DNA from 2 places in the Paenibacillus sp. BIHB 4019 genome. Region 2 is predicted to be linked to the other one. Evidence: predicted binding sites of a transcription regulator. Region 2 holds the regulator's gene; the other holds the start of a gene.
What was found. Region 2 encodes CtsR, which represses protease genes until heat stress. Its sites were predicted from a motif close to ATGGTCAATAAAGGTCAAACA; they were not measured.

Region 1: a site for CtsR is predicted at 6,833-6,853, ahead of clpP (ATP-dependent Clp endopeptidase proteolytic subunit ClpP). Genes of this name have one in related genera too.

What each region holds. Positions count from the first base shown of each region.
Region 1 is NZ_CP016808.1:1,793,370-1,809,778, forward strand. Features, by position in the region: gene eno (phosphopyruvate hydratase) at 1-192, opposite strand, end outside; gene gpmI (2,3-bisphosphoglycerate-independent phosphoglycerate mutase) at 226-1,758, opposite strand; gene tpiA (triose-phosphate isomerase) at 1,760-2,515, opposite strand; gene BBD42_RS07520 (phosphoglycerate kinase) at 2,546-3,727, opposite strand; gene gap (type I glyceraldehyde-3-phosphate dehydrogenase) at 4,025-5,029, opposite strand; gene BBD42_RS07530 (sugar-binding transcriptional regulator) at 5,336-6,373, opposite strand; tRNA gene BBD42_RS07535 (tRNA-Arg) at 6,625-6,696, shown strand; gene clpP (ATP-dependent Clp endopeptidase proteolytic subunit ClpP) at 6,926-7,507, shown strand; gene BBD42_RS07545 (HPr family phosphocarrier protein) at 7,695-7,964, opposite strand; gene whiA (DNA-binding protein WhiA) at 8,062-8,991, opposite strand; gene BBD42_RS07555 (gluconeogenesis factor YvcK family protein) at 8,998-9,984, opposite strand; gene rapZ (RNase adapter RapZ) at 9,997-10,884, opposite strand; gene BBD42_RS07565 (ROK family glucokinase) at 10,938-11,888, opposite strand; gene BBD42_RS07570 (glycerol-3-phosphate responsive antiterminator) at 12,456-13,022, shown strand; gene trxB (thioredoxin-disulfide reductase) at 13,389-14,336, opposite strand; gene BBD42_RS07580 (tetratricopeptide repeat protein) at 14,397-16,148, opposite strand.
Region 2 is NZ_CP016808.1:2,720,614-2,737,022, reverse strand. Features, by position in the region: gene gltX (glutamate--tRNA ligase) at 1-1,257, opposite strand, end outside; gene ispF (2-C-methyl-D-erythritol 2,4-cyclodiphosphate synthase) at 2,198-2,680, opposite strand; gene ispD (2-C-methyl-D-erythritol 4-phosphate cytidylyltransferase) at 2,683-3,387, opposite strand; gene BBD42_RS11580 (PIN/TRAM domain-containing protein) at 3,444-4,541, opposite strand; gene BBD42_RS11575 (DUF1573 domain-containing protein) at 4,691-5,086, shown strand; gene pssA (CDP-diacylglycerol--serine O-phosphatidyltransferase) at 5,281-6,027, opposite strand; gene disA (DNA integrity scanning diadenylate cyclase DisA) at 6,115-7,191, opposite strand; gene radA (DNA repair protein RadA) at 7,202-8,569, opposite strand; gene BBD42_RS11555 (antibiotic biosynthesis monooxygenase) at 8,726-9,076, opposite strand; gene BBD42_RS11550 (hypothetical protein) at 9,093-9,518, opposite strand; gene clpC (ATP-dependent protease ATP-binding subunit ClpC) at 9,797-12,268, opposite strand; gene mcsB (protein-arginine kinase McsB) at 12,271-13,350, opposite strand; gene mcsA (protein-arginine kinase activator protein McsA) at 13,375-13,899, opposite strand; gene BBD42_RS11530 (CtsR family transcriptional regulator) at 13,939-14,400, opposite strand; rRNA gene rrf (5S ribosomal RNA) at 14,889-15,005, opposite strand; rRNA gene BBD42_RS11520 (23S ribosomal RNA) at 15,075-16,409, opposite strand, start outside.

The sequences.
Region 1 (16,409 bases), 930 kb from region 2:
TACGCCTTTACCAAGGTAACGGCCTTTGTCGCCATCACGAAGCTCAACAGCTTCGTATGCGCCAGTGGATGCGCCGGATGGAACGATAGCGCGGCCTTGGCCGCCGGACTCTAGGGATACTTCTACTTCTACTGTTGGATTACCGCGGGAATCCAATACTTCGCGTGCATAAACGTCAACGATAATAGACATGTTTGAACACTCCTCTTAGTTTGATGATAGTTGCTACTTCTGAATCAGGGAAATGCCCGTCATTTCTGCCGGCTTGGAAAGCTGCATCAAATCAAGCACCGTCGGTGCAAGGTCTGCCAAAATTCCGCCTTCACGCAGCGTTGCTCCAGCAACCGTCACAATGCATGGCACCGGGTTGGTTGTGTGCGCTGTGAAAGGACGTCCATTTGCATCAAATACCATATCGGCATTACCATGGTCAGCTGTAATAATACATACGCCGCCTTTAGCAAGCACAGCTTCAACGACTTGGCCCAAGCATGCATCCGTTGCTTCCACCGCTTTGATTGTCGGCTCCAGCATGCCGGAGTGACCTACCATATCGGGATTGGCAAAATTCAAGATAATCGCGTCATGCTTATCTGCTTCAATCTCGCTGACTGCAGCTGCCGCTACCTCATAAGCGCTCATTTCTGGTTGCAGATCATAAGTCGCTACTTTAGGCGAATTAATCAGAACGCGAGTCTCGCCCGGCAGTTCATGATCGCGGCCGCCGCTGAAGAAGAACGTTACATGCGGATACTTTTCTGTTTCCGCAATGCGAAGCTGCTTCTTGCCGTTTTGCACAAGCACTTCACCAAGCGTATTATCAAGGTTTTTCGGCGAATAAGCGACAAAGCCGCCAATCGTTTCGCTGAACAGCGTCAAGCATACGAAATACAGATTTTTCGGAGCATGCTCCCCGCGTTCAAAACCGCGGAAATCTTCATTCGTAAATACTTGTCCCAGTTGAATCGCACGGTCAGGACGGAAATTGAAGAAAATAACCGCATCCTCCGACTCGACAAGACCAACCGGTTTGCCATCTTCGCCCACGATAACCGTTGGCATAACAAATTCATCATAAACGGATTTCTCGTACGATTCAACTATCGCCTTGAGCGGATCGTTATATTGCGGGCCTTCGCCATACACCATAGCGCGGTAAGACTTCTCTACCCGCTCCCAGCGTTTGTCGCGGTCCATCGCATAATAACGTCCTTGCACCGTTGCAACATGGCCTACGCCAACCTCTTCGATCTTCGCGAGAAGCTGCTCCATGTAGCCTTTTGCGCTATCCGGGGCAACGTCGCGACCATCAAGGAATGCATGGATATAAACATCTTCCAGGCCTTCCTTCTTCGCCAGGTCAAGCAGAGCAAATAAATGCGCAATGTGGCTGTGTACGCCGCCATCGGACAGCAGGCCGTACAAATGAAGCTTCTTGCTATTTGCTTTTGCATGACGCACAGCGCCGAGCAGCGTTTCGTTGTCGAAAAACTCGCCATCGCGGATCGACTTGCTGATGCGAGTCAAATCCTGATAAACGATGCGGCCTGCGCCGATGTTCAAATGGCCAACCTCGGAGTTGCCCATTTGTCCATCTGGCAAGCCTACCGCTTCACCGCTAGCTGTCAGCTGCGTATGAGGGTAAGTCGACCAGTAACGGTCATAGTTAGGCTTTTTCGCTTGGGCAACTGCATTGCCTGTCACGTCATCGCGCAGACCAAAGCCGTCAAGAATAATTAATGCAACCGGAGCAGCCATCTTACTTGGCCCCCTCGATCAGTGCGATATAGGAAGCAGGCTCAAGGCTAGCTCCGCCTACAAGCGCGCCGTCGATATCTTGCTGACCCATATATTCAGCAACATTGTTAGGTTTGACGCTGCCGCCGTATTGGATACGAACCGCTGCTGCTGTAGCATCGTCATAAAGGCCTGCAATTACGCTGCGGATATAACCGATAACGTCTTGTGCATCTTCAGAAGTTGAAGATTTGCCAGTGCCAATCGCCCAGATAGGCTCATAAGCAACAACGACTTCAGCTGCTTGAGCTGCGGACAAGCCTTGGAATGCCGCTACCGTTTGCACGTTGCAAACATTTTTCGTTTCGCCAGCTTCGCGCTCTTCAAGCTTCTCGCCTACACATACGATAGGAGTCAGCTCATGCTTGAATGCTGCATGTACTTTTTTGCTAACGATTTCGTCTGTCTCAGCAAAATAAGCACGACGCTCGGAGTGGCCGATAATGACATATTTTACGCCCAGGTCTTTCAGCATCACGCCGCTGATTTCACCTGTGAATGCGCCATTGTCTTCGAAGTGAAGATTTTGAGCGCCAATCGCGATCGTTGTTCCTTTAGCTGCTTCAACTAGGGAAGGAAGTGCTGTGAATGGCGCGCAGATTACGCTCTCTACGCCATCAACCTCTGCTTTGCCTTTCACATCTGCGAAGAAGGAAGCCGCTTCAGAAACCGTTTTGAACATTTTCCAGTTGCCTGCAATAATTGGTTTTCTGCTCATATATATACCCTCCTGTACTGTATGGGTTGCTTATTTATCGTTAAGTGCTTCAACGCCCGGCAAAATTTTGCCTTCCATGAATTCCAGGGAAGCGCCGCCGCCAGTGGAAATGTGGTCCATTTTATCAGCCAGACCGAATTTCTCAGCCGCTGCAGCCGAATCGCCGCCACCGATAACGGTGTAGCCAGCTGTTTCTGCACATGCTTTCGCTACTGCTTGTGTACCATGGGAGAAAGGCTCGATTTCGAATACGCCCATTGGTCCGTTCCAAACAACCAGCTTGGAGTTTTTGATCGCTTCTGCGTAAATTTCACGCGTCTTAGGACCGATGTCGATGCCTTCCCACTCAGCTGGAATGCCGTCAACGTCAACGATTTGCGTGTTGGCGTTTTTGCTGAAATCATCAGCTACAACAATATCAACCGGAATGAGGAAGTTTTTGCCCAGCTTTTTCGCTTTCTCGATGAACTCAAGCGCCAGATCAAGCTTGGAGTTGTCTACGAGCGATTTGCCGATTTCATGGCCTTGCGCTTTGAAGAATGTATAGGACAAGCCGCCACCGATAATGATGTTGTCGGCAATTTCGATCATTTTGTTGATAACGTCGATTTTATCCTTAACCTTCGAACCGCCTACGATAGCTGTGAAAGGACGCTCAGGGTTGTTCAGCGCTTTGCCAAGAACATCAAGCTCTCTCTCCATCAATAGACCGGAAACAGCCGGCAGGTGGTGCGCAATGCCTTCAGTCGAAGCATGAGCACGGTGTGCAGCTCCGAAAGCATCATTTACGTAAAGATCAGCAAGCTCAGCGAAAGCTTTCGCCAGCTCAGGATCGTTTTTCTCTTCGCCCGCATGGAAACGAACGTTTTCAAGCAGCAATACATCGCCAGCGTTCAATGCCGCGATTTGCGCTTTAACATTTTCACCGATCGACTCATCCGCTTTTACTACCGGTTTGCCAAGCAGCTCGGACAGACGCGCTGCCGATGCTGTGTGGCGAAGCTCTTCTACAACTTCACCGTTCGGGCGGCCCAAGTGGCTTGCCAAAATAACTTTCGCGCCTTTTTCGATCAAGAAGTTAATCGTAGGAAGCGTCTCACGGATACGCTTGTCATCGGTAATTTTACCATCTTCGAGCGGCACATTGAAATCGACGCGTACGAATACCCGTTTGCCTGCTACTTCTACGTCACGAACACTTTTTTTAGCCATGAATGTAACCTCCTGATATTAGCGTGCAAAGCTTAACACTTTCTATATTCAAACAAAAAGAAGCGTTCCCTCTTTATCAAAAGAAGGAACGCTCCCTCTTGGCCCGCGGCCAGAAGGCTCGCGAACCTGAAGCTGCGCTTCGTCATGAAGACAAAATCGCGCCCCTGTTAAGGTTTCGCTTGAATCGCATACGATGCCCCGGGAGCGCCGCGGATTAAGCGTATCCCAAGGGCCAGTGCAATACCGGCCTGGGACGTAAAGCGTTCCATGTAATTGTGGGGGATATTTCCCTTGTTCTTACAGACCTTTGCTTGCGATATAAGCAGCGAGATCAACTACGCGGTTCGAGTAGCCCCACTCGTTGTCGTACCAAGAAACCACTTTAACCATGTTGCCTTCAACAACCATAGTCGACAGACCGTCGATTGTGGAAGAAGCTGGATCGTGGTTGTAGTCGCTCGATACAAGCGGCAATTCATTGTAGTTCAAGATGCCTTTAAGAGCGCCGTCAGCAGCTTCTTTCAAAGCAGCGTTAACTTCTTCAACTGTAACGTTAACTTTCAATTCAGCTACCAGGTCAGTAACGGAAACGTTAGGTGTAGGAACACGCATAGCCATACCGTTCAGTTTGCCTTTCAGCTCAGGAAGTACAAGGGATACCGCTTTAGCAGCACCAGTCGATGAAGGAATGATGTTCTCAGCAGCTGCACGAGCACGACGAAGGTCTTTGTGCGGTACATCCAGAACGGATTGGTCATTTGTGTACGAATGGATCGTTGTCATCATGCCTTTAACGATGCCGAATTTATCGTTCAATACTTTTGCAAACGGAGCAAGACAGTTCGTTGTGCAAGAAGCGTTGGAGATGATTGTGTGGGAAGCTGCATCGTATTTGTCTTCGTTAACGCCGATAACGATAGTGATGTCTTCGTTAGTAGCAGGAGCGGAGATGATAACTTTTTTAGCGCCGCCTTTAAGGTGAAGCTCAGCTTTTTCTTTAGCTGTGAAAATACCAGTGGATTCAACAACGATTTCAGCGCCTACAGAAGCCCAAGCCAGGTTCTCAGGGTTGCGCTCAGCGAAAACTTTGATTTCGCGGCCGTTAACTACGATCGCGCCTTCTTTAGCTTCAACTGTAGCATCAAGAGTACCGTGAGTTGTATCATATTTCAAAAGGTGAGCCAGTGTAGCTGTGTCTGTCAAATCGTTTACTGCTACGATTTCAACATCAGCGTTGTTCAGAGCTGCGCGGAATACGTTACGACCAATACGACCAAAACCGTTAATACCTACTTTAACCATTGTTGTTTCCTCCTAGAGTGTTTTGGGATGAAAAATATATTTCAAGACATTTCGCATGCCGATGCCATTGTCTCGCACGGCGCGCGAAGCATCAAGATCACTTGCCAAGTTAAAACGACTTCGACGTCCTTCTAGGACGAGCGAAGAGCTTTGCCCTAGAATTCTAAGCGGATATAAGGATAAAACTTATAAATTCTTAGAATTCAAGCGTAAACGGCCGAAAGCCATCCTCTTGCGGTAAAGCTGCGGCTTCGCGGTGAAATATAAGTCCTATTTATAAGCTGCAACTTATAAATTCTTATATTTTTATGGAGCTGAGCCTTCAATAATCGCAATGATTTCTAATGCGGCAGCCTCATCGGTAACTAACACATCATTGTGTCCAAAACGCATAACTGCAGCGATCGCTTCACCTTTGCTTTTGCCTCCGGCTACTCCGATAACTACTTCAGTCTTCACAATATCCTCGAGCCGTAGTCCTACCGTCGGCATCTTGTGAACCACTTGCCCGCTGCGATCAAAATAAAAACCGTAAGCTTCAGCAAGCGCCCCTTCAGCTTCAATACCCTGCATCGTCGCCTCATCGAGCTTCCTGCGCCGAGCCATCACCATAGCGTCTCCGATGCCGTGCACGACAATACGCGCCCTGCGGATCACTTCTATAATGTCCTGGATATTCGGTTCCTGCATAATGGGAGCATAAGCTTCCTCGCCAAGATGATCAGGAACGTGAAGCAGCCGATAGTTGGCACCTGTCCGCTTCGCCATAGTGGAAGCAATCGTGTTCGCCTGATAATCGACGCTTTCGCCAAGTCCGCCTCTTGCAGGCACGAACCAATTGGTTTTAAGCGGCGCTACAGCCGAAAGCTGATTAGCTACCTGGGCAGTCGTCGTACCGCCTGTAACGGCAATGACGTCGCCTTGCTCCATCGCTTTGCGCAGTACCTGCCCTCCTGCTCTGCCGAGTTCCCGCTTCGTCTGCGCGGATACATCAGAATCGCCGGCCACAACAACCACTTGGCTCAGCCCGAAATAACTTCTGATCTTCTCCTCAAGCTCCGATAAGCCGAAAATCGTCTGCACAAAAGGCTCAAACTGTTCAAGCAGTTCTTTGCCAGGTTCACTGATTCTCATGCCTGAAGCATGAATTTCAAGCAAGCCCTGCGACTTTAGAAAGTCCGTTTCTGCTCGCAGTACCCTCTCCGTCATACCGAGCGTTGTCGCAAGCGTTCTGCGGCCGATGAGATCAGAGAGCATAACCTGGTGCAGTATCCTGTAGCGCTTCCTCATCACGTCGAGCAAATCTGGCAGAAGCTGCTGCTGCAATTCAATCATTTGGCGCATCTTCTAATTATTCACTCCACCCGTACTAAGTTAAGCGAAACCGATACTCATGCATAGCGGTGGACACGAAATGTCCCATGCTTTCGTTTTAAGTCCCACCTCTATTTTACCGAACTTGATCTAACATTTCAAGTCAACAATTTCATATGAAACCGTTTACTGACACGATTTTATCAAATTTATTTTTAATAGCTGGCTTGATTTCTATTCACATTTAACATATACTAAATCTTGCTGTTACTTTTATACATGCGCCCGTGGTCCAATGGATATGACGTAGGCCTCCGGAGCCTGAGATCTAGGTTCGATTCCTAGCGGGCGCGTTCTGATTTGCCCATAACGACATACAGCAAGCAATCGTGTTTATGAAGCCTAGTATGTGGCCACCCTGATGAAAGGGTGGTTTTTTTATATCGTTTTTTAGCTGCTAAAAGGCGTGCGATAGAGAAAAATCTGATTTGTCTGACTATCTTTGACTTTTAACGTTTCATCCGCTATTATGATGTTACGGCAATATCAATCTTGTTATTTTTCGGAGGAGGTTTACAGGATATGAATTTCGTCCCTATGGTTATTGAGCAAACTAATCGCGGAGAGCGCTCCTACGACATCTATTCCCGGTTATTGAAGGATCGTATTATCTTCTTGGGCTCGGGCGTCAATGACGTTGTAGCCAACTCCATCATCGCACAGATGCTGTTTCTGACAGCTGATGACCCTGAGAAAGACATCTCCCTTTACATTAACAGCCCTGGCGGTTCCATCACCTCGGGTATGGCTATCTATGATACGATGCAATACATCAAGCCTGACGTATCCACCATTTGTGTAGGTATGGCAGCATCGATGGGCGCTTTCCTGCTTGCAGCAGGCGCCAAAGGCAAGCGTTACGCGCTTCCGAACAGCGAGGTTATGATTCACCAGCCGCTAGGCGGCGCAGAAGGCCAAGCGAGCGATATCGAAATCCGCGCTCGCCGTATTATCAAAATGCGCGACCACTTGAATGGCATCCTGTCCGAGCGCACAGGCCAACCGCTTGAGCGCGTGGAGAAAGATACCGATCGCGACTATTTCATGAGCGCAGCAGAAGCTTGCGAGTATGGTCTGGTTGACAAGGTTATTGAGAAAATCTAATTGCCCCGCATTATTGTGGGCGCATAACAAAAGAAACCCGGTTCAGGCGAACCGGGTTTCTTTTGTTATGCGCTTTTGTTATAAACTTTTTTCAACCAAAAAACCGCCCCAGATCATTCTGATCCAGAAGGCGGCATGGCCAAATAATAGGGTTATGAGCAAGCGAGCCCCTACTGAATAGGGCTTCTTATTGGTTCTCCAGCTCTTCCTTGCTTACCAATGCAGCTAAAGCGTTTACAGCCTGTTCTGCGTCCGAGCCTTCCGCACTTATGAAAACTTCAGTGCCCGAACTGATTGCCAAGCTCATAATTCCCATAATCGATTTGGCATTCACTTTCTTGTCGTCTTTCTCGACGAATACTTCAGATGAAAATTTATTAGCTTCTTGTACGAATAATGCTGCAGGTCTTGCATGAAGACCCGTCTTTAGTCGAACGACAACCGGAAGCCTTGTCATGGAAACCATACCCCCTATATCTTATTCAATCCTTAATTATGCCGATAATTTTAAACTCATTGTATCATTATACCATCGGAAACAAGAAGTTAAAAGTTTAGCCATTGCGTATTTTTTCAGCAAGCTCGTCAATTTTGCGAAGACGATGGTTTACACCCGACTTGCTTACTGACCCTTTCAGCAGTTCGCCAACTTCCTTCAAGTTCAGATCGGGGTGCTGCAGGCGAATTTCAGCGACTTCCTTGAGCTTATCCGGCAAGTTATCAAGGCCCAGCTCGCGGTCCAGCAGTTTAATATTATCAATCTGCCGTACGGACGCGCCAATGGTCTTGTTCAGGTTCGCCGTCTCGCAATTGACGATGCGATTGACGGAATTGCGCATGTCGCGCATAATCCTTACATCCTCGAATTTGAACAGCGCCTGATGAGCGCCGATAATGTTCAGCAGCTCAATAATTTTCTCGCCTTCCTTAATGTAAAAAATAAAGCCTTTCTTCCGTTCAATGCAGCGGGCATTCAGCTCGAACTTATTGGCAAGCTCCACTAATGAGGCGCAATATTCCTCATACATCGAAGAGATTTCCAAATGGTACGAGGAACCCTCAGGGTTATTCACTGAACCTCCAGCAAGGAAAGCCCCGCGCAAATACGAACGCTTGCAGCAAGACTTCTTGATCATCGCTTTATCGATTCCGGAGTTGAACACGAAACCTTCCGACACGATATGAAGCTTGCTCAATATAGATTGTACCATTGTTGGAATACGTACGATATACACATTGTTCTTTTTCAGCCGCATTTTTTTCCGAACCAACAGCTCGGTGTGTACCTCAAAGTGCTTTTTGACCAGAGAATAAATACGACGGGCTATGGCAGCATTTTCTGTTGAGATGTCCAAAATGACTTTGCGGCTGGATAAGCTGACAGAACCATTCATCCGAATGAGTGCGGAAAGCTCTGCAAGCTCACAGCAGGAATCCGCTTCAATAAGCGTAAGTTCCTTTTTCGTTTGTGCCGCAAACGACATGGTTTGTCACCTCTTTCTAATCATCCAGTTTTCCACTAGCTTATAAATATGATGGCTTAGACGCTCGGCATCATGCCTTAGAAACGTCTGGAATAAAACAAAACGATCCGCAATAACCTCGCAGCCCTTGCTGCGAATAGCTTCCAAATCAATAGCAACGGGCTTTGCGCCCATCTCTGCATATTTGGCTTCCACTTGCGGTGAAATTTCACCATTGTTCACAATGACATAATCAAATAATTGCAGGCCGATATGGGCCTCAATCGCATTCATATGATCCGATACCGTATAATTGTCCGTCTCGCCCGGCTGCGTCATCACATTGCACACAAACAGCTTGACGGCGCAAGATTCCGTAATTGCTTGGGCAAGCATGGGAACAATCAAATTCGGCATAATGCTCGTGTACAAGCTTCCAGGCCCAATAAGAATGGCATCTGCTTGCTCAATCGCCTTGACTGCTTCTGGCAGCGCGTGTGCTTTCTCCGAATCAATGAATACACGCTTGATCGCTTGACCCGCCTTTGGAATCATCGACTCTCCAATGACGATCGAGCCATCGGCCATTTCTGCCTTGAGCACGATAGCCTGGGCTGCCGCAGGCAAAACCCGTCCGCGCACCGCCAGCACCCTGCTCAGCTCGCGTACGCCCGTCACAAAATCGCCTGTGATGTCAGCCATAGCAGCCAGCATTAAATTGCCGAGACTATGCCCGGCAAGCCCCGTGCCTGAATTGAATCGGTATTGCAGCACCTCTGCAAGCAGCGGCTCCGTATCAGCGAGCGCCATCAGCACATTGCGAACATCGCCCGGAGGCGGGATTTGCAGCTCATTGCGCAGCACGCCGGAGCTGCCCCCATCATCCGCAACGGTGACGATGGCTGTAATATCCATGGGCTTTTCCTTCAGCCCGCGCAGCATAACGGATAATCCTGTGCCTCCGCCAATGACCACGATCTTGGGAGGCGCTCCTATTTTGTGCCTGTTCTGCATACGTTCCCTCCGTTAATGCCTGTCGCGGTCGGAATCGCGATGGCTGACGCGTACCCGTTCCGTATCGCTGCTTCCCAGCACACGGCCCAAGTATTCCGAAATCGCCACCGAGCGATGTTTTCCTCCGGTACAGCCAATACCGATAACGACCTGGCTCTTCCCTTCCTTATGATAAAGCGGAAGGAGGAACTGGAGCATATCAACCAGTTTGGCCAGAAACGCCTGCGTTTCCGGCCATTTCATCACATATTCATAAACCTCAGGCGTCTGGCCGGTATTTGGGCGCAGATGCTCAATATAATGAGGATTAGGCAAAAAACGCACATCATAAATTAAATCCGCATCAATCGGAATGCCATATTTAAAGCCGAAAGAAATGACATTGACCGACAAGCTATTTTGCTCCAAATTCGTAAACCTGGAAATAATCCGTTCCTTCAGCTGTGCGGGCTTGATGCTGCTGGTATCAATAACCAGCGATGCAGAACCCTTCAAATCCTCCAGCATTCTGCGCTCCAGCTTAATGCCGTCCAGCGGCAAGCCGTCGGGCACAAGCGGGTGGCGGCGGCGGCTCTCCTTATAACGTTGAACGAGCACGCCATCCGTCGCATCCAGGAACAGTATCTCACAGCTTATGGTAGAATGGTCTTTAATATAACTTAAAGACTCCGCTAAAGCTGTAAAAAACTCCCTGCCGCGCAAGTCAATAACTAAGGCAACCTTGCCGATCTTCCCGTTTGATTGCTCAATCAGCTCTGCAAACTTAGGGATAAGCACCGGGGGCAAATTATCGACGCAGAAGAAGCCAAGATCCTCTAGACTTTGTACAGCAATCGTCTTGCCCGCGCCTGACATCCCTGTAATAATAACAAGCTTCGCTAGTGCCGCTGCCGTCTCCATCTTCTTCTCCTCCTCACAAGCGGGGAAATGTCCCTGTTATCCTATGTTTATCGCTACGAGCGCAAAATCAATCCCGCTGCGCCAACGACACCTGCATTGTTGCCGAGCGTAGCAGGGATGATTTTCACGCCATCCTGCGCTTCTTTCTGTGTATACTTCTCGAATACTTCGCGAATTTGCTCGAACAGAAACTCGCCGGCTTTGGACACGCCGCCGCCAATAATAAAGCATTCCGGATTCAGCACGACGGCCATCAGTGCCATCGAGCGTCCCAAATAATACGCCGCACGGCTTACAATGCGCATAGCTACTTCGTCTCCAGCTTTTGCTGCATCGATTACGTCCTTCGCCATGATGTCTGTCACTTGAGCAAGCGTCGTACGGTCGCCGCGCTCCACAGCATCCTTCGCCATACGGATAATGCCCGTTGCGGAAGAAACCGTTTCGAGGCAGCCCATCTTGCCGCAGCCGCACTGAATCGCTTCGAGATCCGGCACAATTGCAATATGTCCAAGCTCGCCAGCCATGCCGGCGAAGCCTTCGACGATTTTGCCGCCGATAATAATACCGCCGCCTACACCTGTACCAAGCGTGTAGCATACGCAGTGGTCGATGCCTTTGCCCGCGCCAGCCCAAGCCTCGCCCAGCGCTGCCACGTTTGCATCATTGTTTACAAGCACTTTAGTTGCCAGCTTGGCTTCCAAATAGTCTTTCAAATTTACGTCGCGAATCTTCAAATTCGGCGCGAACTTAATATAGCCCGACGGAATGTCCAGGAAACCGGCGATTCCTACGCCTACGCCGCCAACCTGCTCCCATTCATAAGAAGATTCAGCGACGATGGCACGCGCATAAGCAGCAATATTTTCAAGGATAGCATCCGTACCTTTATTCGTTTCTGTGGGACCTTCATACGTGTGAAGCAAATCCCCGTTCTCGTTGCACAATCCGACCTTAATTGCCGTTCCGCCAACATCGATTCCAACGTAAATCTTTTGAGACATTTGTAGTCCACCTCATTAATATGTTAATCTTCTCTGTCCACTATAAGCGAAGCTCCTCCCTCTGGTCAAGGCAGGAAGCTCCTTGCTGCCGCTGGATTTGCACGTTGAGTTCACCCCGTATATCCATTAGACTAGGGTCAAGGTGAAACGGCTGTCGCGGTCCTTTGGCGGCGAAGCGCGTTTCATTCCGAGAAATATAGAGAAAGGATAACGAAATGATATACTTTCCTATATTTCAAGGTGAAACGGCTGTCGCGGTCCTTTGGCGGCAAAGCGCGTTTCATTCCGAGAAATATAGAGAAAGGATAACGAAATGATATACTTTCCTATATTTCAAGGTGAAACGGCTGTCGCCTTCCTTTGGCGGCGCAGCGCGTTTCATTCCGAGAAATATAAAGAAGGGATGGGAACATCACATACTTTCTCTATATTTCAAGCGAACACATCGCTTCCCGCCCTAGATGGCGGACTCCGTTCCGCATTTGAATCGAAGCAGCGTTTACACGCCTAACTGGCAGCTTATTATAGATCAATGAATCCACATCCCCGATAAGGAGGTATTCGGCCTTGCCCTTTCACAACCAGCAAATATTGCCTGCCCCGCGAAAAACGAAAGATTTGGAAAAGCTGATGACCTCTGACTTCTCCTATATTGTGCTGCTGGAGACGCATATCAGCCAACTGAAGAGCATTTTCGAGCTGGCGAATGCCTATGGAAAAAAAATACTGCTCCACGCCGATTTAATCGGCGGCCTCAAAAATGACGAATACGCCGCCGAATATTTGTGCCAGATGATTCGCCCGGCCGGACTTATTTCTACACGCGGCGCCGTCATTAGCACGGCCAAGAAAAATGGCCTTATTGCGATACAGCGCTTGTTTCTGCTGGATACCCAGGCATTGGAGAAAAGCTATGTGCTGCTGGAGCGCACGAAGCCTGATTATATTGAAGTGCTGCCAGGCGTCATGCCGCATATCATTCGTGAAGTTTTTGAACGGACGGGCATTCCGATTTTTGCCGGCGGCCTGATCCGAACTGTAGCAGATGTAGAAAATGCAACTGCCGCTGGGGCTACAGCGGTGACCACCTCGCGCAGCGAGCTGTGGACGCATTTTGCGTCTACAAGCAAATGATTGTATTCGGCAAGCCGATGCCGCTCGCGTCAATGCTGCGCCACCCGTCCCCCACACAGGTACATAGTGCTGCTTGTTCTGGGGTACTGCCCAAACATACAACCGTACAATAAACATACAACCGTACAATAAACATACAACCGTACAATAAACATACAACCGTACAATAAACATACAACCGTACAATAAACATACAACCGTACAATAAACATACAACCGTACAATAAACATACAATAAATACCCCTTTGCCTTATTCATCAGGCAAAGGGGTATTTGCTGCATTTCGATCTAGGGAACTAGGAAGCCCAGCGTTTAATAGGCGCTTGCGCCTTATGCGCGTATTTAACCTAACCGCCGATCTATGTTTACAGGGACTGGCTCCAGTCATGCGTCATGCTGCCTTCGAGGAAACGTTCGCAATCGAGCGCCGCCATACAGCCGCTGCCCGCAGCGGTAATCGCTTGGCGATATTTGCTGTCCTGCACATCGCCACAAGCGAAGATGCCTGGAACGTTCGTCTCGGAAGTGCCCGGTTTTACTTTAATGTAGCCATGCTCATCCGTATCGATCTGCCCGTTAAGGAAGCCAGTATTCGGCGTGTGTCCGATCGCTATGAAAATGCCGTGCGTCTCAATGACTTCTTCACTGCCCGTTTCATTGTTGCGTACTTTAAGGCCAGTAACGCCCATTGGCCCAGCTACAACCTCAACTGGCGTGCGGTTTAGGCTCCAGTCGATTTTCTCGTTTTCGCGCGCGCGATCCTGCATGATCTTAGAAGCGCGCAGCTCATCACGGCGGTTAACAAGCTCTACATTCGTCGCGAAGCGAGTCAGGAAGCTAGCTTCCTCCATGGCGGAGTCGCCGCCGCCAACCACGATGATTTTTTTGCCGCGGAAGAAAAATCCGTCGCAAGTGGCGCAGGTGCTGACACCGCGGCCTACGTTTTCTTTTTCCCCAGGAATGCCCAAGTATTTCGCTGAAGCGCCCGTCGAAATAATAAGCGACTCGCCTACGAATTCGCCTTTGCCTTCTACTTGCAGCTTGAACGGTCTCGCGGAAGTATCCACGCTGTTCACCCAGCCCGTAATGAACTCTGCACCGAAACGCTCCGCTTGCTTGCGCATATTAGCCATCAAATCCGGACCCATAATGCCTTCTGGAAAGCCCGGGAAGTTTTCTACTTCCGTTGTCGTCGTCAATTGTCCGCCCGGCTCCGGTCCTTCAATAACTAGCGGCTTCATGTTTGCACGAGCCAAATAAATCGCAGCCGTCAGTCCCGCAGGACCCGTACCGATAATAATCGCTTTATACATTCTGTAACCCTCCTTAAATTTTGCCCTATCCCTATTATATTTCACAGACGCGCCTGCTCGCTATTCCAGCGGCTCATCTGGCGCAAATACCGAATTAATCGAACGCATCTTTTCCTTAATGCCGCACACTTGATCGATCCGCTTCGCATTTTTGCTGACCGTTGCAATGGAAGTGCCATAACGAACGGATACCTCATGATACGAAATCGTGCGCCGATGCATCTTCGCCGTCAAATATTCCAGTGCTGCGGCCCAGCCTTCGACCTTGCTCAGCTTCGGAACGTCCGGATAAACCCGGCTGAGAAACTCGACCCACAGCGTCATCAGATCATGCTGCTGGATCAGATCATAACGTTTGTTCATTCGCGATAACGCAGCTTCTACTACTTCCTGCCATTTGGCTTCCCACACAGGCAGACGAGAAGGAACACGATTCGGTTCAATGACCGTCTCCTTGCCTTCCAAAATCGCCTGCAGAGGCTCCTGTACATCAATGGTGCGCAGGACGAAAATCGCAATCCGCTTCAAATAATCGTCTTCGCCCGGTTCGATTAGAAACGCTCTTAGCGCATCCTTCACTTCATTGTCGGCAATCATGCCGAGCGCCTGAATAACTTGCAGCTTCGTGTTCCGATCGCCGTGGCGCAGCGCCCAGAAGAAGGAGGAGCGGACGAGCGGATCGCGCTTCAAATGATCAGGCAATCCATCCGAGGAGTTTTCCCAAAGCTTGAACTGCTCCTCAAACGGCAAATGATAATGGTAGCTGACTGCTGATTTATGCTGCCCTTGCTTCACCAGCTCCAGTTGCTCCATATAATAACGGGGGATATTCGACTTTGGATCAAGCTTCGCTGTCTGCCGCCACAATCGCTCGGCTTCATGGAACCGCCCGATATTGCAAGCCGCTACAGCCGCGTAATGGTACAGGCATGGATCCTGATTTAAATCAGGGTCCTTCAGCAAACGAAGGAAGTGGCGGTAAGCCGCCTCATGCTCGCCAAGAATGCCCATCGTCGTAGCCAGCTTAAACACATGCTCCTCATGAAAAGGTGCCGTCTTGCGCAGAAGCTCCACCAGCGGAGCCAAACTTTTCTCGTCCTCCGCATGCTGATAAAAGATGGCCAAATTGCACAAGGCATGCAGGTTGCCCGCATCAATATGCAGCGCCTCATGAATCGTTTCCATCGCCTTATCGAACAGACCCATATAATAATAAGCGAGCGCCAAATTGTTGCGTGCGGCCAGAAACTCCGGCTGTGCCGCAATAATGTCCTCCAGCAGGCGAACCGCCTCGGTAAACTTGCCTTCCTCCAGCAGCGTGCGTGCCTGATCATGCTCAAACAGGCCTTCACGCGCCTTAATGCTCGTTACCCGCGTTGGACGCTCCAGCTCATAATCGAGCAATTCCATCATTTCTTCCGCCTCATCGAGGTACTGCCCATCCGCATCCTCTTCGAGATATTGCACCAAAGCCCCTTCAGCGGCTTCATATTGTTCCATATTGGCATAGTTGTTCGCCATATAAAAATGGCATTCCGTCATCGTAGGATCAAGCTCATCGACGATCCAATGCAAAATTTTATTGGATTCCTCATAATTGCCCATTTCCGATAAAATGCCAGCCATATTACAATGGTTAACCGGATTTTCCGGCTCATATTCCACAGCACGGCGAAAATATTTAAGTGCCTTGTCATAGTGGTATCGGTCCAATGAGCGGACAGCCCGTTCGAAAAAGAATGTGGCATCCCACTGAATAGGTATGATTTTCGTTTTTGGCTCAGCTGTGGCCGCGCGTTTCTTTCCCTTCATTGGCAAGGCACCTCCCGGAAACTTCATTTTCTACGATTATAACATAGGAACGGTCAAGTCGCGCACTCAAACTAAAGGAAACGCTCCAGGACAGCTGCAATGACCCGCGTTCCATTGCGACAAAAGGCAAAAAGTTATGAAAATCGCGGGCGTTTTAATAACCGCCCGCGATTCTCATATAAGTATTTATGCTGTTTGTGGTAAAGAGTCCACAAGGTGAAACGGCTGTTGCTGTCCTCTGGAAGAACAGCGCGTTTCATT
Region 2 (16,409 bases):
TTCTACTTGTGCGAGGAAAGCCGCAAGCACGACAGGCACCTGCTCTTCTGCAAGCACAGTCGTCGCTTCTTCTTCATCTTGGGCAGCCTCTTGGAAGAAAATCTCGGTATGCGGTACGATTTCCGCTGCATAACGCAGCTTGTCCTGGTACAACGCTACGAGACTGCTCACCCATGCGCGGCCAGCTTCATCCAACTGCTCAGATACGCGGCCAGCTTTAACCAAATGCGGCAGGCACATCTCGACGACGCGCGCCAAATCTGTTTTCTTCAAGTATTCATTGTTCATCCAGCTCAGCTTCTGCGTATCGAATACGGCCGGGCTTTTGCTGAGACGCTCAGCATTGAATACTTCAATTAATTGCTCACGGGTGAAGATCTCCTGCTCGCCTTCCGGCGACCAGCCGAGCAGCGTAATAAAGTTGAACATCGCCTCTGGCAAATAGCCCAGCGAATCGTATTGCTCAATGAATTGGATAATCGACTCATCGCGCTTGCTGAGCTTTTTGCGAGTTTCGTTAACGATCAGCGTCATATGACCAAAGCGAGGCGGCTCCCAGCCAAATGCTTCATAAATCATCAATTGGCGCGGCGTGTTGGAAATGTGGTCTTCGCCCCGCAGCACGTGGCTAATTTTCATCAGGTGGTCATCCAGCGCAACGGCAAAGTTGTACGTCGGGATGCCATCTTTTTTCACAATGACAAAATCGCCTGTTTCCGCCGTATCAAAGCTGATTTCCCCTTTTACGACATCGTCAAATTTGTAGGTGCGGCCTTCCGGCACGCGGAAACGAATGCTTGGCACGCGGCCTTCTGCCTCAAATGCCGTGCGCTGCTCATCTGTCAGATTGCGATGCAGTCCGGAATAACGCGGCGTTTCGCCCCGGGCTGTCTGCTCCTCGCGCTCACGCTCCAGCTCCTCTTCGGTGCAGTAGCAGCGGTAAGCCAGGCCGCGATCCAGCAAATCCTGCCAATATTTTTCGTAAATATCAAGACGCTCCGTCTGACGGTAAGGACCGTAGTCGCCGCCAACGTCGATGCTTTCATCCCAGTCAATGCCGAGCCATTTCAAATAAGTGAGCTGGCTTTCTTCTCCGCCGGCAATATTGCGCTTCACATCCGTATCTTCGATGCGGATAATAAACTTTCCGCCCAAATTGCGGGCATATAAATAATTAAATAAGGCCGTTCTTGCATTTCCAATATGCAGATGCCCCGTCGGCGACGGTGCGTATCGTACGCGAATTTCTTGTGTCATTGGTAAATCGCCCCTCCCTAGTCGCTTGCAGTCTTGCGCTTTTAGTACTGCCAAACTCATAAGATAAGTAGGGTGAAAAAGAGTCTGCGCTGCGCGAAAAGAGCTTGCTTCCGATCGCCATTACCCCTGGGTTTCCTTGAATTAACCGGCTAGGCCGTTGAAACTCAGGGCCAAAAGCATAAGCTTACGATGCTGCTTTCCTACGGAAAGCTTTAAACGAACGCTACCGCTTCTCCAGAAACCCCTTTACTCTCCACTACGACTTTTTCACCCTACTTCTTACATCCTTGCAGTAAATCAGCTATTACTAAGCTTTCCTTAAAAAAAAGCCTGCTGCGTTTCCTAAATATAACCTTCGCCTTGCCTTAAACAAAATGCTTTTGCTATATCTTTAGCAAAACACTTTAGGACATGTATGCAAACGTAAGCAAGCCATTATAATCTTGATCGATTATAGCATCAAACATGAGCAGAAGCCTGCGTATCCAAAGTCAGCTTCATGCATAGGCCATAGGCTTTATGCGGACACAGCAGCCGCTATTACAGCCGAAACACGGGATATGGCAGAGGACGCGGACTCAGAGTACGCTAATGTGCTTCCGATCGTTATTTTGACAGGAAAATCAAGGGCATAACGGATTTCCTGTCCGCCCAAGACCTCAAATCCTCTCAAAAGCCAGAATAGCGGAACTTCAGTCCTCAAGGTGAAACGGCTTTCGCTGTCATTTTGCGGCGTGGCGCGTTTCATGCCGAGAAATATAGTGAAAGTATGGCGAAATCATATGCTTTCCTATATTTCAAGCGTAACGGCTGTCGCCAGCCTCTGGCAGCAAAGCTACCTGTGCATGAGTATCCGGATTCTGGTTTGCATACACACCCTAGATAAACCAAGAGCGTGAAGAAGTCTTTTTCCCATCCCAGCACTAAAAAATTATTGCGATTATATCACATCTTTAATCAGGCAAACAACGGATTGCGCCGCAATTCCTTCGCCTCGTCCGGTGAAGCCGAGCTGCTCCGTCGTCGTCGCCTTCACATTCACCTGGGACACATCTGCCTCCAAGGCGCCTGCGATAATTTCCGCCATTTGCGGAATAAAGGGCAGCATCTTGGGACGCTGTGCAATAATGGTCGAGTCAATGTTGCCCAGCTTATAGCCGCGCTCCTTGACGAGTCCCCAAATATTTACAAGCAGCTTCAAGCTGTCCGCATCCTTGAACTCAGGGTCCGTATCGGGAAAATGCTTCCCGATATCGCCCAGCGCCAATGCGCCCAAAATCGCATCGGTAATCGCATGCAGCAGCACGTCGGCATCGGAATGCCCTAGCAGCCCTTTTTCATATGGAATGGTTACACCGCCGATAATGCACGGCCTGCCTTCTACCAATTGATGAACGTCAAAGCCTTGTCCTACACGAATCATAGTCAGCGTTCCCCTCTCTCCCGCTTTGCGAGCAAAAACTCCGCCCATGGCAAGTCTTCAGGCGTCGTAATTTTTATATTTGTATAATCGCCTTCCGCTACGGCAACCGGTGCGCCCATTCGCTCGACAACCATCGCGTCGTCCGTCCCCAGAAAACCCTCTGCATGGGCCAGCTCATGCGCACGCACAAGCAGTTCACGACGAAAAGCCTGCGGCGTTTGAATCGCCCACAAGCTTCGGCGGTCAGGCGTCGATACGATCAAGCCGTTATCGCCCACCTGTTTAATCGTATCCTTCACTGGTACTGCCAGCACAGCCGCTCCTTCACGCTCCGCCACAGAGCAGCAGGCGCCGACCGCAGCTGCCGTCACAAGCGGCCGCACGCCATCATGCACCATGACCCACTCTATCGCAGGCGAAAGCGCCTGAATGCCGCTGTACACCGAGTGCTGCCTTTCGCTGCCGCCTGCAACAACTGCCTTCACCTTGGCAATGCCAAAGCGCTTGACCAGCTCTCCCACGCGCCCCACATCATCAGCGCCGACAACGACGATAATTTCAGCAAGGTTATCAAGCGAAGCAAACAGCTCAAGCGTATGTACAATGATCGGCTTGCCCTGCATTTCCAGGTACTGCTTGCTTTCTTTTGTCCCCATTCGCGAACCGCGTCCGGCCGCGACGACGACAACTCCCCATTTTGCCCCCATGCCCTATTCCCCTCAAATCTGTGTGCCGGTATTGTATCCCCTCTATCATACCTTTTTTACTGTGCTTTTTCCAACAGCTTCGGCTTTGCGAAAATCATCCGTCCCGCAGATGTTTGCAGCACGCTCGTTACAAGCACTTCCATCGTTGTGCCGATATATTCGCGTCCGCCTTCTACTACGATCATCGTGCCATCGTCGAGATAAGCGACACCCTGTCCATGCTCCTTGCCGTCCTTAATGACCTGCACAATAATTTCTTCGCCCGGCAGCACAACTGGCTTCACCGCATTCGCCAAATCGTTAATGTTGAGCACAGATACGCCTTGCAGCTCGCACACCTTATTCAGGTTAAAATCATTCGTTACCACTTTGCCATGCAGCGCCTTCGCCAGCTTCACCAGCTTGCTGTCCACCTCGCTGATTTCCTCGAAATCTCCTTCATAGATAAGCACGCGCACATCAAGCTCTTTCTGGATTTTGTTTAAAATGTCCAGCCCCCGGCGGCCGCGGTTGCGCTTGAGCAAGTCCGAAGAATCGGCAATATGCTGCAGCTCCTCCAGCACAAATTCAGGAATGACCAGCGTTCCCTCAATAAAGCCGGTTTTGCAAATGTCGGCGATCCGCCCATCAATAATGACGCTCGTATCCAAAATCTTATGCTCCTCGAACCCGCTCGTCTCATCGATAGCAGGAGCCGCTTTGCGCTGGTTCCACAGCTCAATCAGCTTTTCCGTCAGCTCATCCCGCTTGTTCCAAGCAATGCGCACGCCCAGATAGCCGAAGAGCAGCGCCATAATGGCCGGCAGCATAACACCTATGCCTCCAATGTCCGACACCGCCGGGTACAACAGCACCGACAGCAGCAGCCCTACGAACAATCCTGCTGCACTAGCAAGCAGATCCTTGACCGGCATAGCCGAAGTCTGCTCCGCACCACGCTGCATTAAACGAATGAGCGGATTTGCTGCCAAGGTCGCGAGAATGACCCCGCACAATGCGCCGATTCCGACATTCATGTAATAAGTGCCGGAATGCTCAAGCATCCCAATAGATGGCTCAGCCCATAATCCCGATAAACTGGTCATGCTGTGAAGCTCGCGTCCTGCCATTGCACCTAACATTATTCCAATTAATTGAATGATACGTCTTACCATATTCATCCACCTCCATTACAATTATGTTCCAATTGGGAACACTCTAACCGTCAAAGGTAAATGATTTTTCATTTTGAAATGCGGACCAAGTAAGCTTATAATGGAAACAAGATCAGAAGTTGCTAAAGTTGATGAAAGAGGTGTAACCGATGAGCGCACCAACATTGGATCAATTTCAACAGCAAGTATCCGAGTTACTGCTAAGGCATCGGAGCCTGCTAGATGTGATGTCAAAGTTTGGGCAGGCTGGAACGTCCGTCAATCGTGCGGTAACGAAAGCCGTGACCGACTGCGGCTGCATTGAGCTTGCTGCCCGCAAGCAGCATTATTCCGATGAGCCGAATCTTACCAACGCGAAAGAAACGCTGCAAAGCCACCTTTCTGGCGAGCTGTGCGAGCACTGCCGCGATGTGCTTAAGGCCGACCTCGGACGCAATCTGTTCTACATGACCGCGATGTGCAATCTGCTGGATATCCAGCTGGACGAAGTCATCGCCGATGAGTATGACAAATGCTCAACGCTCGGCCTATTTAATTTAACGTAAAGCGAATGCCTGCAAAGCCATTGCTACCTCAACATAATGGTGCAAGATGCACAAGTGTAACCGACTGTCGCCGTCCTCTGGCGGCAAAGCCATTTCAACAAAAAAAGCTGCAAACCACGTTTACATGGTTTACAGCTTTTTTGATGTTTCTTGTTTACTTGTGAAAAATGCTTCTACGCTAGCAGCGCTGCATATTAGGCAATCGTCTCCGACTGCACCTGCTCTTCGCTCAGTTCCGCATGCTTGTTTTTACGTCTGCGCGGCTTAATGCGCCGATCAACGTTTTTTTTTAAGCCCCACAGCGCATACAGCAAAAGCGGGATGAAAATCAGCTTCGACAAATATTGATTGAACCAAATACCGATTACAAGAGAAAACACGACGATAATCGGCACAACCCAAATCGCACTCTTCGGAATGCCAATTTTCTTGAAGTTCGGGTAACGAACCGTACTCACCATAAGAATGGAAAGAACGAGCGTGCTGATTAACAGCACAATAACCGAAATATCATTTTTGAAAAGAGCCAGCGTTGCCAAAACACCACCAGCTGCTGGAATCGGCAGTCCGATGAAATAACCGCTCGGCGTCTTCGTTACGACATTAAATCTCGCCAGGCGCAAAGCTCCGCAAATCGGAAATAACGCGGTAATAATCCAAGCCACTGCTGTATTTAAATCCTGAAAAGCGACGACATACATAATGAACGCTGGAGCGACTCCGAAGGAAATGACGTCGGATAACGAATCGAGCTCCTTGCCGAATTCGCTCTGTGCATTAAGCGCACGTGCCACTCTGCCATCTACGCCATCCAGCAGCATTGCAATAATAACCATCATCGCTGCAATTTCAGGTTTCTCATTAAACACCATAATAATGGCGATTACGCCAAGAAACAAATTCCCCACCGTGAAAAGGCTCGGTATTGACTTTATAATCATCTGTTCCACCTCTTCTCTACTATGCCCTAAGACCAAATACTAATGTATGATGATCGGGCCGTTCACATTCCATCAATTGTATGGGATTTAGATTTGCCTGTCAATGAACATTTGATCCTGAATCCGTTTCAAACCTTCCTTGATCGCCCGCGCCCGAACTTCCCCAATTCCGTCAACATCATCCAATTCGCCGATGGTCGCCATCATAATATGCGGCAGTCTGGCGAAGCGCTCAATCAAATTATTCATAATAATGAGCGGCAAACGCGGGATTTTGTTCAACAAGCGGAAGCCTCGCGGCGAAATAGCTTCTTCTGCCATGGAACCGGTATGCGGGTAGCCAAGAAGCCGGATAATCGGCGATGCGTCCAGCAGCTCATCCGAGCTCAGTTTTTTCATCGCCAGCCGGATTTCCCGGATTTTCTCATCTGAATTATCTTTCGCATAATCCTTAAGCAAATACCAAGCATCCTCATCTACACCGTCGACCAGCTCTTCCAGTTGCATCGCAATGAGGCGTCCTTCCGTTCCCAGCTCGGTCACATAACGCTTGATTTCCATTTTGACTCGCAGCACCATCTCTACCCGCTGCACGACATGGGCAACCTCTTGCAAGGTGACCAGCTCTTCGAACTCAAGCACAGACAAATTTTTGAACGATTGGCCCAGCACCGCCTTATATTTTTCCAGCGTCTGAATCGCCTGATTCGCTTTTGTCAAAATGTTGCCCATTTCCTTGAGCGCATACCGCAAATTGCCTTGATACAGCGTAATAATATTGCGGCGCTGCGATATGGATACGACGAGCTTGCCCGTCTGCTTGCCAACCCGCTCCGCGGTACGGTGGCGGATTCCCGTCTCAATCGACGGAATGGAGCTGTTCGGAATAAGCTGCGTGTTGGCATACAAAATCCGCCGCATATCCTCGCTCAAAATAATTGCGCCATCCATCTTCGCAAGCTCATACAAATAGTTGGGCGAGAAATCGCAGTTGATGGAGAAACCCCCATCTACAACTTCCATTACCTCAGGACTGTATCCGACAACGATTAATGCTCCAGTCTTCGCCCGCAGCACGTTCTCTAAGCCGTCACGGAACGGGGTACCGGGCGCGACTAGCTGCAAAAGCTGGTTCATCGTTTCTAGCTGGCTCTGTTCCTTCATCATCTTCCCCCTATCCTAGTGCTGCCGAGAGCGCTTCCGCTACGGTGTTTACACCAATAATCTCAATGGATGCCGGCGGCTTCCAGCCCTTCAGGCTTTTCTCCGGCATAATAACTCGTTTGAAGCCCAGTTTCTCGGCTTCCTTTACCCGCTGCTCAGCCCGCGAGACAGCACGTACCTCGCCCGTCAATCCAACTTCCCCGAACACAACATCGTAAGGTCTCGTTGGCGCATCCCGAAAGCTCGAAGCGAGACATACCGCTGCTGCTAAATCAACGGCTGGCTCATCGAGCTTAATGCCGCCCGCGACATTTAGATAAGCATCCTGCGTCTGAAGAAACATCCCGTTGCGCTTCTCAAGCACTGCAATGATCAGCGCCATCCGATGATGGTCAAGCCCGGCCGTCATGCGGCGCGGCGAAGGGAAATTCGTCGTTGCCACCAGCGCCTGCAATTCCACCAATACAGGACGTGTTCCTTCCATGCTTGCTACAACAATAGAACCTGCTACGCCAAGCGGGCGCTCTGATAAAAACAGCTCAGAAGGATTCAGCACCTCACGCAAGCCTTCCTCGCCCATTTCAAAAATTCCGATCTCATTCGTCGACCCAAACCGGTTTTTAACCGCGCGCAGCAGCCTGTAGGTATGATGGCGCTCACCTTCAAAATACAATACGCAATCGACCATATGCTCCAGCATCCGCGGTCCGGCGATGGCGCCTTCCTTCGTCACATGTCCGACCAGCACCGTTGCAATCCCTTTGATTTTGGCGACTCGCATGAAATGCGCGGTGCATTCCCGAACCTGGGATACGCTGCCCGGCGCTGATTGCACACCCGGATCATAAACCGTCTGGATGGAGTCAATAACGAGAAAATCGGGGTCCACCGATTCAATCGCCTCGTTAATATGATCCATGTTCGTTTCGCAAAGCACATACAAGGACTCCGTCAGCGCACCAAGCCGATCCGCTCTTAGTCTTGTTTGCCGCACCGATTCCTCACCTGAAATATAGAGAACCTTCAATCCCTTCGTTGCCAGTGCATGCGAGGTTTGCAGCAGCAGCGTGGATTTTCCGATACCGGGGTCGCCCCCTACCAGCAAAAGGGAGCCCGGCACAACGCCCCCGCCAAGTACGCGGTTCAGCTCCTTCAAGCTCGTTTCAATGCGCGGTTCCTTCCCGCTCTCTATATGTATGATCGACTGTGGCTTTTCTTTCGTTTGCGCAACACGCAAACCGACTCCCTGCGTCTTGACAACGGTTTCCTTCTCTTCAATCATGGAATTCCATGACTGGCACCCTGGGCATTTGCCCATCCACTTAGGCGACTCTGTTCCACATTCATTGCATACGAATTTCGTTTTTATTTTTGCCATGTCCGGCTCCTTTTACTAAAAACACTATCATTAAAAGTTTACCATTTAATGTGGATTGTATAAACCCTTTCTTCCTTATACAGCAAGAAAGTTCCCTGTCATCCACAAGAGGAAGAAGGGAACTTTCTGAAAAAGATAACCTATACACGCTATCGTTTAAGCCTGGATAGCCGCTTGCCGCGCCACAATAACCCGGTGCGTTGAAAGCTGGGAGCCCAGCATAATGACTTCATTTTGCTGACTTTTGCAGCCTTCCCCTGCTTTCGTTTGACGATGCGCATGTGCCTGACGGAAGGAGTCGCTGTTGACCCAGCCTTCAAACGACGCTTTATTTTCCCATGTTGTGCCGACTCTCAGCTCATCATAGTCCACCAAGTTTTCCATAAGTAGCACTTCCATCCGGATAAAGCCGGGAGAAAGCTCAATTCCCTTCGTATGCTGGAACCGCTCGGCAACGGCTTCCCCGTGCCCTTTCTTCACTTTAATGGTGTTCGTGACCACGATCATGTTGTTACTCCTCCTATCAAGCCTGAAGGCTTTCCAAATAAGCATAAACCAAGCGCGATTCCTCGCCACCCATCTTGGCGTGAACGATGAGTGGAATTCCATGCGGGCCAATGGCATCCTTCGCTGCAGGATCGTCACTTAAAATCGCATGAACTACTTCCAGCTTGCCTAACATCGCAGCAGCAAAAAGATCCAGCCTTGCACCACGCTCCAGCAAGTACAGCGCAATATCCCTGCGCCCGACATGGGCGGCTGCGCCTAGCGCATTTTCCCAATCGCCATCGCCCCAATCACAGGAAGCGTGCAGCAGCTCGGGCTCTTCACTCAGCATTTGCTTTACCTTGTCAAAATCCATGTGCGCAGCTCTAACGAACTGCTTAATATATTCATTTGATAAATATGACGCCTCTTCAGCCGTTATTCTGGCAGCATGCAAACCCATCCTTATTACCGCCTTCCGTCATCTGTTCCGGTCTTCGTCTTTGTATATGAAAGAGTGTATGTTCAAAGTAATGTCTACTCTTATAAGATACACGATAATGATTCTCATTGTCAAATAAAAATGAATGGGGATTGTCTGTGTAAGGCATAAAAAAAGCTTCCAGAATCCGTCAAGATCACGGGTTCTGGAAGCTTTCTATTTTTGTGCCGAGCTGCATAAAGCTGGCTCGACGGATGTGCGGATAACCTGTAATCAGCTGTGCAGCATCCTCACTTTTATTATGACTTAGCTGCCGGCTCTTCGGACGCTTTCTCCAAATCAAGCGGCTCCGATTTCGTTACTGTCAACGCCCCATCCTTCTCATCAATCGTGAAGCGGTCGCCTTTTTGAATGTTGCCAACGAGCAATTCCTCGGACAATCGGTCTTCGATATGCTTCTGAATCGCACGGCGCAATGGACGAGCACCATACTGCGGATCGAAGCCTTCTTTCGCGAGGAACGCCTTCGCTGTATCGGTCAGCAAGAAGTCTACATCTTGCTCACGCAGGCGTTTGCGCAAATCGTCGGACATTAAAGTGACGATTTCGGCGATATGCTCTTGCTCCAGCGAGTGGAACACGATCGTTTCGTCAATCCGGTTCAGGAACTCCGGACGGAAGCTCTTTTTGAGCTCAGCCATTACTTTATCCTTCATTTGAATGAAGTCACGGCCAGCGTCATGAACAGCTGTGAAGCCCAGCGAAGAATTCCGTTTAATTTGATCCGCGCCCACGTTCGACGTCATAATGATCAGCGTATTGCGGAAATCGACTACACGGCCTTTAGAGTCAGTCAGACGGCCATCTTCCAGCACTTGCAGCAAAATGTTGAATACTTCTGGATGGGCTTTCTCAATCTCATCGAGCAATACAACCGAATATGGCTTACGGCGTACTTTCTCGGTCAATTGACCGCCTTCCTCATAACCAACATATCCCGGAGGAGCTCCAACGAGACGGGAAGTCGAATGCTTCTCCATATATTCCGACATATCGATGCGGATAATCGCATTTTCATCGCCGAACATCGCTTCTGCAAGCGCACGGGCAAGCTCGGTTTTACCTACACCAGTTGGACCGAGGAAAATAAATGAACCCATCGGACGCTTCGGATCCTTCAGTCCAGCACGAGCACGGCGCATAGCGCGCGATACCGCTTTGACTGCTTCTTCTTGGCCAATGACACGACCGTGAAGAATGGATTCCATTTTCAGCAGACGCTCGGTTTCTTCCTCTGCCAACTTGCTTACCGGAATGCCGGTCCAGCTTGCTACTACCTGTGCAATATCCTCAGGTGTCACTTCGGAATCGGTGCGTCCTTGTTTTTCTTTCCATTGGTTTTTCGTAATATCGAGCTCTTCACGCATCTTCTGCTCGGTATCGCGAAGCGCAGCCGCTTTCTCAAACTCCTGGCTTTGAACAGCGGAGTCTTTCTCCTTGCGGATATCCTCCAGACGGTTCTCCAGCTGCTTGAGGTTCGGCGGAATCGTATACGAATTGAGGCGAACTTTCGAGCCCGCTTCATCAATTAAGTCAATCGCTTTATCCGGCAGGAAACGATCCGTAATGTAGCGGTCGGACAGCTTAACCGCTTGAACAATCGCTTCATCCGTAATTTTCACCCGGTGATGGGCTTCATAACGATCGCGCAGGCCGTACAAAATTTGTACCGCTTCTTCCGGAGAAGGCTGATCTACCGTAATCGGTTGGAAACGGCGCTCCAGCGCAGCATCCTTCTCGATGTATTTGCGGTATTCATCCAGCGTAGTCGCACCGATACATTGCAACTCGCCCCGTGCTAGTGCCGGTTTCAAAATATTCGAAGCATCAATCGCGCCCTCAGCCCCGCCTGCACCGATCAGCGTATGCAGCTCATCGATGAAGAGGATGATATTGCCGGCTTGGCGGATTTCATCCATAATTTTTTTCAAGCGGTCCTCAAACTCACCGCGGTATTTCGTACCAGCTACGACAGAGCCCATATCGAGCGTCATTACGCGTTTGTCGCGCAGCGTTTCTGGAATTTCGTTTGCAATGATTTTTTGCGCCAGTCCTTCAGCGATCGCCGTTTTACCAACGCCGGGTTCCCCGATGAGAACCGGATTGTTTTTCGTCCGGCGGCTAAGCACCTGAATAACGCGCTCGATTTCTTTACTGCGGCCAATAACCGGATCGAGATTGCCTTCCTTAGCGAAGGAGGTCAAATCGCGGGCAAGTCCGTCCAACGTTGGCGTGCTCACATTAGATGGAGCGCCATGGTTGCTGGAGATTGCTTCGCTGCTGCCAAGCAACTGCAGCACTTGCTGGCGTGCTTTATTCAAGCTGATGCCGAGATTGTTCAGCACGCGGGCTGCAACCCCTTCTCCTTCACGAATGAGTCCGAGCAAAATATGCTCCGTACCTACATACGTATGGCCCAACTTTCTCGCTTCATCCATAGAGAGCTCAATGACCTTTTTCGCGCGTGGCGTATAGGCAATATTCGTCGGCTGCTCCTGGCCTCTTCCGATTAAAGCTTCAACCTCATCCTGGATTTTCTCTAGGCCCAGGCCAAGTCCAATCAGCGCTTTCGCAGCAATGCCTTCCCCTTCACGAATCAGTCCAAGTAAAATATGCTCTGTGCCAATATTGTTATGTCCAAGACGAACCGCTTCTTCCTGCGCCAATGCAAGCACCTTCTGTGCCCGTTCCGTAAATCTTCCGAACATCATCGTTACGCACCCCCATGTTCCATTTGACTTCGCAACTGCTTGCGAATAAGTTCTGCCCGGCGATAATCCCGCTGCTCTGCATTCATCGTTTCCTTAAATACTTGCTGCAAGAAGCCAGGCTGTGTCATAATCATTAATTCATTCATGACTTGAGGCGTTATATTATCCAGCAATCCCAAATCAACGCCCAACCTTACATCTGAAAGCCGCTGTGCTGCTTCCTTCGTATCCATAATAGCCGCATAGGATAAAATCCCATAGGACCGCTTTACTCTATCTTCAATGCGCAGCTTAGACTCAGCAAGAAGCCGTATTCGAGCTGCTTTCTCATGCTCAATAATTTGTCTGGCTACGCTGTACAAGTTGTCAATAATTTCCGACTCCGATTGCCCGAGTGTAATTTGGTTCGAGATTTGAAACACATTGCCCAGCGCTTCGCTGCCTTCCCCATACAATCCGCGAACCGCGAGTCCTACCTGCGTGACCGCCTGCAAAATCCGATTGATTTGCGATGATAGCACGAGTGCCGGCAAATGCACCATAATGGATACGCGAATGCCTGTTCCAACGTTGGTTGGGCATGTCGTTAAATAACCGCGTTTCTCATCAAAAGCGTATTCGGTCTCTGCCTCAAAAATATCATCGATCCGATTCGCCAGCGTCCAAGCCTCCTGAATTTGAAAACCCGGATACAGGCATTGAATTCGCAGATGGTCTTCTTCATTAATCATAATGCTCACCGATTCATTATCGCTGAGGATGAAGGCTCCGCCTCGAGATTCATTAGCCAGATTAGGGCTGATCAAATGCTTTTCGACCAATACACGCTTCTCCAGCTCCGTAAGATCGGATAACACGATCGTATCAAAATGGCCGATAGGCTCAAGCTTTCCAGATGCCCCGATCGCAGCCAACTGCTCCATAACCTCAAGCGACTGCTCCTTCGTAGCAAGCAACGGAAACGGATGATGGTTTAAATTTCTGGCGATGCGTATACGGCTGCTGATGACGATATCTGACTCGGGACCATCCCCTTTCATCCAATCGCTTAACGCTTGCTCTGAAAAACGACGACTCTTCAAGAGGTATCCTCCTTACTTCACGACTTACAGCTCTGCTATTTTACGCTCAAGCTCACGAATACGATCCCTGATTTGAGCCGCACTTTCAAATTCTTCTTGCTCAATACGATCATACAACTCGCGTCTGAGCTGATCAAGTTCTCGTTTATTTTGCAATTGCCCTCCGGAGCGTTTCGGAATTTTCCCCGTATGCACCGTACTACCATGTACCCTTTTAAGCAGCGGATCTAACTTATCTGAAAAATGTTTATAGCAGGCGCTGCAGCCAAAGCGTCCGATCTTGCTGAACTGTGCATAAGTGAAGCCGCATTCGTCACAGCGTATGACCGGGCAAGGCTTCGTCCCTGCTGAACCCGATGTTCCAGATGGGTCAAAATCAAGCAGACCCGACAGCAAGCTGTGGATAGAGAAGCCATTTGCCGTTCCTGGAATGCCTTCACCCCGTTCACGCGCACAAGCTTCACAAATGTGAAACTCTGTCTTCTCTCCGCCGACAATCTTCGTAAAATGAAGCGTTGCCGGCTTCTTGCCGCATTCCTGACAAATCAAGACAAATCACCCCTTTCCATGCACTTACGCACGGTAAAGTTATTTAACCAGAAGCGATATAAGCATCGCTCTTAGCAAACGGGCCCTTACCTCATCACGCAGCGGGAGCTTGACGGCAATCGTTTCCCGATCAATTGCTGCCCGCAGCAGCTGTGCTTCGCGCTTCGTCACCAACAGCGCTTCTTCAAGCTGATAAATCAGCCCTTCCGCCACGCTCTGCTCCACGCAATCTCCAATCGTCTGCCGAATATGAAATTGAATCGTCTGCAAGGCTGGCAGCTCTACCCGTTGAATCCGGACATAACCTCCGCCTCCACGCTTCGATTCAACCATGTAACCCTTCTCCAGCGTAAAACGTGTACTTATAACGTAATTAATCTGGGAAGGGACGCACGAGAACTTCTCAGCCAGCTCATTGCGCTGTATTTCTACCGAGCCTTCCGTGCTTTCCTGCAGCATATTCTTCAAATACTGTTCAATGAGATCGGAAATGTTTCGCATATCACCAACCTCCCTGGTACTGCATGGAGCACAAGCTTACGCTCATTCATATGCAGCTCCAACTGACTTTGACTTTCTTTGACTTTAACTTTATTATACGCAAAATTTAAGAAAGGTCAAGAGATGGAATCTTAATTTTCTGACTATTCATCCACAAGCATTTATACACAAGGCTACTACTTAGCATGATGCGAAAAAGCACTATTTATACCCGACCAGCATAGATCGGCCCTATTTATAAACAGGCTGTGCATAAAAAGTGAACGAATGTGCATAACTCGTGTTTACATTATGTTCATATAAAGCTAATTAAACTTACGCACATGTGAACAACCGTGCGAATACAGACTTATTCTTTCCACAAAAAAATACTATGCCCCTCATCCACGGCTGTAGATAAGTTGTGCACAGCATTTTCGCTATAAGATTATGTATCAGTTTACAGGACAACAAAAAACCTGCCGCAATGATTGCGGCAGGCTTCTCGTGCTTGGCGACGTCCTACTCTCCCAGGACCCTGCGGTCCAAGTACCATCGGCGCTGGAGGGCTTAACGGTCGTGTTCGGGATGGGAACGCGTGGTTCCCCTCCGCCATCGCCACCAAACGGATAGAACGGGTATTGCTACCCTGAAAACTGGATGCGAAAGACAAGTCTGAAACTTTAGCGTGTTGTTAGGATAAGCCCTCGACCGATTAGTATTCGTCAGCTGCACGCATTGCTGCGCTTCCACCCCGAACCTATCAACCTCGTCGTCTTCAAGGGGTCTTACTAATTGGGAAATCTCATCTTGAGGGGGGCTTCGCGCTTAGATGCTTTCAGCGCTTATCCCGTCCGTACTTGGCTACCCAGCGGTGCTCCTGGCGGAACAACTGGTACACCAGCGGTACGTCCATCCCGGTCCTCTCGTACTAAGGACAGCTCCTCTCAAATTTCCTGCGCCCGCGACAGATAGGGACCGAACTGTCTCACGACGTTCTGAACCCAGCTCGCGTACCGCTTTAATGGGCGAACAGCCCAACCCTTGGGACCTACTTCAGCCCCAGGATGCGATGAGCCGACATCGAGGTGCCAAACCTCCCCGTCGATGTGGACTCTTGGGGGAGATAAGCCTGTTATCCCCAGGGTAGCTTTTATCCGTTGAGCGATGGCCCTTCCATTCGGTACCACCGGATCACTAAGCCCGACTTTCGTCCCTGCTCGACTTGTAGGTCTCGCAGTCAAGCTCCCTTATGCCTTTGCACTCTCCGAATGATTTCCAACCATTCTGAGGGAACCTTTGGGCGCCTCCGTTACATTTTAGGAGGCGACCGCCCCAGTCAAACTGTCCACCTGACACGGTCCCCGAACCAGTTTCATGGTCCTAGGTTAGAACTCCGATACGATCAGGGTGGTATCCCAACGTCGCCTCCACACAAGCTGGCGCTCATGCTTCAATGGCTCCCACCTATCCTGTACAGATCGTACCAAAGTTCAATATCAAGTTACAGTAAAGCTCCATGGGGTCTTTCCGTCTTGTCGCGGGTAACCTGCATCTTCACAGGTATTAAAATTTCACCGGATCTCTCGTTGAGACAGCGCCCAAGTCGTTACGCCATTCGTGCGGGTCAGAATTTACCTGACAAGGAATTTCGCTACCTTAGGACCGTTATAGTTACGGCCGCCGTTTACTGGGGCTTCGGTTCACAGCTTCGGGTTACCCCTAACCGCTCCCCTTAACCTTCCAGCACCGGGCAGGCGTCAGCCCGTATACTTCGCCTTACGGCTTCGCACAGACCTGTGTTTTTGCTAAACAGTCGCTTGGGCCTTTTCACTGCGACCCCCTCGGGCTATTCACCCTACCGAGGTACCCCTTCTCCCGAAGTTACGGGGTCATTTTGCCGAGTTCCTTAACGAGAGTTCTTCCGCGCGCCTTAGCATGCTCTGCTCGCCTACCTGTGTCGGTTTGCGGTACGGGCACCTTCACCTGGCTAGAGACTTTTCTCGGCAGCCGGAGTACATGACCTTCGC